DNA from 2 places in the Veillonella sp. LMAG:90 genome. Region 1 is predicted to be linked to the other one. Evidence: riboswitches for the same ligand, from Rfam matches in the RefSeq annotation. Region 1 holds a riboswitch; the other holds the start of a gene.

Region 1 (2,406 bases):
GAAATTCTGGAACATGTAAAAGACAAATTGGCCAAAGAAGGGGTAGACCTTAAAATCATCGAATTTAGCGACTACATCAAACCTAACCTCGCCTTAAATGATAAAGAAATCGATGCGAACTTCTATCAACATATCCCGTTCATGAAGAAGTTTGAAGAAGAGCATAATATGAAATTTGTGTCTGCCGGTGCCGTGCATATCGAACCGATGGGCTTATACTCCAATAAAATCAAAGACAAAAACTTACAAGAAGCCGTGCCAAACGGTGGTAAAGTGGCGATTCCTAATGACCCGACCAACACAGGACGTGCTTTACAGTTATTACAACAAGCCGGTCTCATTACGTTAAAAGACCCTAATAACATTTATTCCACTAAATTGGATATTGTTGCCAATCCTAAGAACTTAGACATTATTGAAGTAGAAGCGGCTCAAACACCAAGAACCCTTGATGACGTAGATATTGCCGCTATTAATGCCAACTATGCCTTGGGTGCTAATTTAAATCCATTAGCCGATGCGTTGTTCTTAGATTCCAAAGATTCGCCATATGCTAATTTAATTGCCGTTCGTCCCGGTGATGAAAATCGCCCTGAAATTAAAAAATTGGTAGAAGCTCTTCATTCTCCTGACACCAAACAGTTTATTGAAGAAAAATACAAAGGCTCTATCTTACCGGCATTCTAATTTGTTCTTCTTTTCTCTTTACAATTTTGTCCCCTCATGGTATACTAACGAAAGAATTAAATACGGACTGTTATCGAGAGTGATGGAGGGACTGGCCCTGTGAAATCCGGCAACCATTCGATGGTGCTAAATCCTGCGGTATATACCGAGAGATACGAAGTAAATGTAGGCGACTCGGTTTTACCGAGCCGCCTTTTTTATTCCGATACATTTCGTGCAGTTTTTCTATTTTGAGGAGGTAGAGACATGAAAAAATTATTTTCGTTAGCAGCCGCTGCTATTTTGGGGAGTGCCTTACTATTGGCCGGTTGCGGCAGCGACAACAACACATCCGCCGGTACATCCGGTAAAACAGTGATTACGGTTGGTGCATCACCGGTTCCACATGGTGAAATTTTGGAACAAGCTAAACCGTTATTGGAAAAAGAAGGTATTGAACTTAAAGTTGTAGAATTCACCGATTATGTAAAACCTAATATGGCTCTTAACGACAAAGAGTTGGATGCCAACTTCTTCCAGCACGTGCCATATCTTGAAAAATTCATCAGCGAACATAAAATGGATTTAGTATCCGCCGGTAAAGTTCATGTTGAACCAATGGGCGTTTACTCCAAAACGATTACCGATAAAGACTTAAATGCAGCTTTACCTAACGGCTCTAAAGTAGCAATTCCGAATGACCCAAGTAATGGCGGCCGTGCCCTTATCTTATTACAAAAAGCCGGTCTCATCACTTTGAAAGATCCTAACAACATTTATGCTACCAAAGCTGATATCGCTTCCAACCCTAAGAATCTTGAATTCGTAGAACTCGAAGCCGCTCAATTGCCACGCAGCTTGGATGACGTAGCTATTGCCGTTATCAACACTAACTACGCTTTGGAAGCCGGTCTTGATCCTCTTAAAGGTGCTTTATACTTAGAAGATAAAGATTCCCCATATGCTAACATCGTAGCGGTACGTAAAGGCGACGAAAATCGTCCTGAAATCCAGAAATTAATGAAAGCCTTACAATCTCCTGAAGTTAAAAAATTCATCGAAGATAAATACAAAGGCGCTATCTTACCTGCTTTCTAAGTCGTAAGATAATTTAAAAACAACAACAAATACAACTAACAACTAAAAGCCCGCTGAAGTGCTTCTCATCTGAACACTTCAGCGGGCTTTTTTTAAGTAGTGAACCATGTTTAAAGGAGCGTAAGCGACGCATAAACATGTGTGAATCTCTTAGTTCGCGGCGTAAAATTTTACGAAGTAAAATTCACAGCCGCCGAACAGGACGCATTTACAAAGTACTTAGTGCTCACCACATCACTCCAAATCTTTCGGTCCGAAGCTATGTGGTAACATTTCGTCCATGGTATAGCTTATAATCTGTCCTGCTTCATCTTCCAGCAAAATCTGCGGAATATCGAACTCTAACATCACCTGACGACAGGCGCCGCAAGGCATGCACGGATTACTTTTCAGACCTACAATGGCAATAGCCTTAAATGTCGTATAGCCTTTGGCAATTGCCGTCTGAATGGCGCCTCGTTCAGCGCACATGGTAAGGCCGTACGACGCATTCTCTACATTACAGCCGCTTATAATGGTCCCGTCTTCACTGAGTAAAGCTGCCCCCACCGCAAAATTGGAATACGGACTATACGAATGGAGCGCCGCTTCTTTCGCCGCCTCAATTAATGTTTGTTGCCAAGTGGCCATGATTGCCTCCCC
Region 2 (2,406 bases), 770 kb from region 1:
AAGTTTGTATCACCTATGACTTTCGGCGAAATCAGCGGCCATCCGGTGGCTGTTAAAATGTTTGAAGATGTACATGATTGGAATGTGGAGCATATTTCGTTAGCCCGATGGGCCGATGCCTATTTAGTGGCACCGGCTACGGCTAATGTGCTTGGCAAAATGGCAGCCGGAATTGCTGATGATATGTTGACTACGCAGCTATTGGCTACCGAAGCGCCTATTTTCTTATGTCCGGCCATGAATACTAATATGTATGAAAACCCGATAACACAGCGTAATATGAATACCTTACGCGAGTTGGGCATGCATATTTTGGAAGCCGACAGCGGTCACTTGGCTTGCGGTATAGTCGGTAAAGGTCGTTTGCCGGAACCGGCAAAGATTGTGGAATGGTTATCCTTCCATATGATGAAAAGTGATTTGCTGGAAGGTAAAACCGTAATTGTAACGGCCGGCGGTACGCAGGAAGCTATCGACCCGGTTCGCTATATCGGCAATCGTTCCAGCGGCAAAATGGGTTATGCTGTGGCCGAACAAGCAGCTTTGGCCGGGGCTCGTACGATTTTAATATCTGCACCGAGCGCATTGCCGGTGCCGTATGGCGTGGAATTTGTGCCTGTTGATTCGGCTCGCGATATGGAAGAAGCCGTTAACAGTCGTTATGAAGATTGTGATGCCGTTATTATGGCGGCAGCTGTAGCCGATTTCCGCGTGGAGAACATGGCAGATACCAAAATTAAGAAAATGGATACCTTAGAGCTTAAACTCGTTAAGAATCCGGATATCTTGAAAGGTCTAGGTGCGAATAAAACTCATCAAAAACTTATCGGCTTTGCAGCGGAAACACAAAATGTCATCGAGTACGGCAAATCAAAAGTACTTAACAAAAATCTTGATATGCTCGTAGCTAATGATGTAAGCAAACAAAATGCAGGCTTTAACGTTGATACCAATGAAGTTACTTTTATTTATCCGGGTGGTCAAATTATGCAATTGCCACTTATGACAAAAAGTGATGTCGCTAAGCGAATTATTTCAGCCTTGGCAGAATTGTAATTCCATAGTATAATAAATCAGTGATATAAACTATCACAATTAAATTAATAGTAATTTTTGTCTCATCAAGAGTAGTGGAGGGAAAGGCCCTGTGAAGCTACAGCAACCATTCATGTGAAAAGGTGCTAAGTCCGACGGTATATGCCGAAAGATGGGGTTATATTCCTCATCGCTTGGCTGATGAGGAATTTTTTTATGGAGGTAAAGGGTAAATGGCTGAAAAACATGTATTTTTCACATCTGAATCCGTAACGGAAGGTCATCCAGATAAAATCGCTGACCAAATTTCAGACGCCGTACTTGATGCGATTATTGCGCAAGATCCAACGGCACATGTAGCATGTGAAACACTTGTAACAACAGGTCAAGTTCATGTAGTGGGTGAAATTTCCACTAACTGTTATGTAGATATTAATCATATTGTTCGTGAAACGATTCGCGAAATCGGGTACACTCGTGCTAAATACGGTTTTGACTGCGATACTTGCGGCGTTAATGTAGCTATTGACGAACAATCTGCCGATATCGCTATGGGTGTAGACGATGCGTTGGAAACTCGTGAAGGCGGCGCAGATAAATTTGATAAAATCGGTGCCGGCGACCAAGGGATGATGTTCGGTTATGCAACTAACGAAACCGAAGAATTCATGCCAATGCCGATTGCTCTTGCACATCGCTTATCCCGTCAATTGACCAAAGTTCGTAAAGACGGCACTTTGCCTTACCTTCGTCCGGACGGTAAAACTCAGGTAACTGTTGAATACGTTGACGGCGTGCCTAAACGTATTGAAACCATCGTAATTTCCACGCAGCACGGTCCTGAAGTATCCCGTGAACAAATCGAAGCAGACCTTAAAGAATTGGTTATCAAACCGGTATTACCGGAAGGTTTTGTTGATGAAAACACTAAATTCTTCATTAACCCAACCGGTCGTTTCGTAATTGGCGGTCCGCAAGGCGACGCCGGCTTAACAGGTCGTAAGATTATCGTTGATACTTACGGCGGCATGGCTCGTCACGGCGGCGGTGCATTCTCCGGCAAGGATCCTACAAAAGTTGACCGCAGTGCGGCCTATGCAGCTCGTTACGTAGCTAAAAACATCGTAGCAGCCGGTCTTGCCGATAAATGTGAAATTCAGATTGCTTATGCTATCGGCGTAGCTAAACCTGTATCCATCATGGTAGAAACTTTCGGTACCGGTAAAATCTCCGAACAGCAAATCGGCGAACTCGTTAAGAAACATTTTGACCTTCGTCCGGCCGGCATTATTGAAATGCTTGATTTGCTCCGTCCAATCTATCATCAGACGGCAGCTTACGGTCACTTTGGTCGTACCGATGTTGATTTGC

Evidence for each region. A riboswitch is a leader RNA that binds a small molecule or an ion and turns the genes downstream of it on or off. The one in region 1 is predicted to bind S-adenosylmethionine.
Region 2: another riboswitch for S-adenosylmethionine. It lies ahead of metK (methionine adenosyltransferase); the one in region 1 lies ahead of CCC71_RS03860 (MetQ/NlpA family ABC transporter substrate-binding protein).

The regions. Positions count from the first base shown of each region.
Region 1 is NZ_NAND01000001.1:886,177-888,582, reverse strand. Features, by position in the region: gene CCC71_RS03865 (MetQ/NlpA family ABC transporter substrate-binding protein) at 1-687, shown strand, start outside; SAM riboswitch class I at 755-846, shown strand; gene CCC71_RS03860 (MetQ/NlpA family ABC transporter substrate-binding protein) at 934-1,764, shown strand; gene CCC71_RS03855 (cytidine deaminase) at 1,999-2,394, opposite strand.
Region 2 is NZ_NAND01000001.1:1,659,771-1,662,176, reverse strand. Features, by position in the region: gene coaBC (bifunctional phosphopantothenoylcysteine decarboxylase/phosphopantothenate--cysteine ligase CoaBC) at 1-1,056, shown strand, start outside; SAM riboswitch class I at 1,116-1,214, shown strand; gene metK (methionine adenosyltransferase) at 1,269-2,406, shown strand, end outside.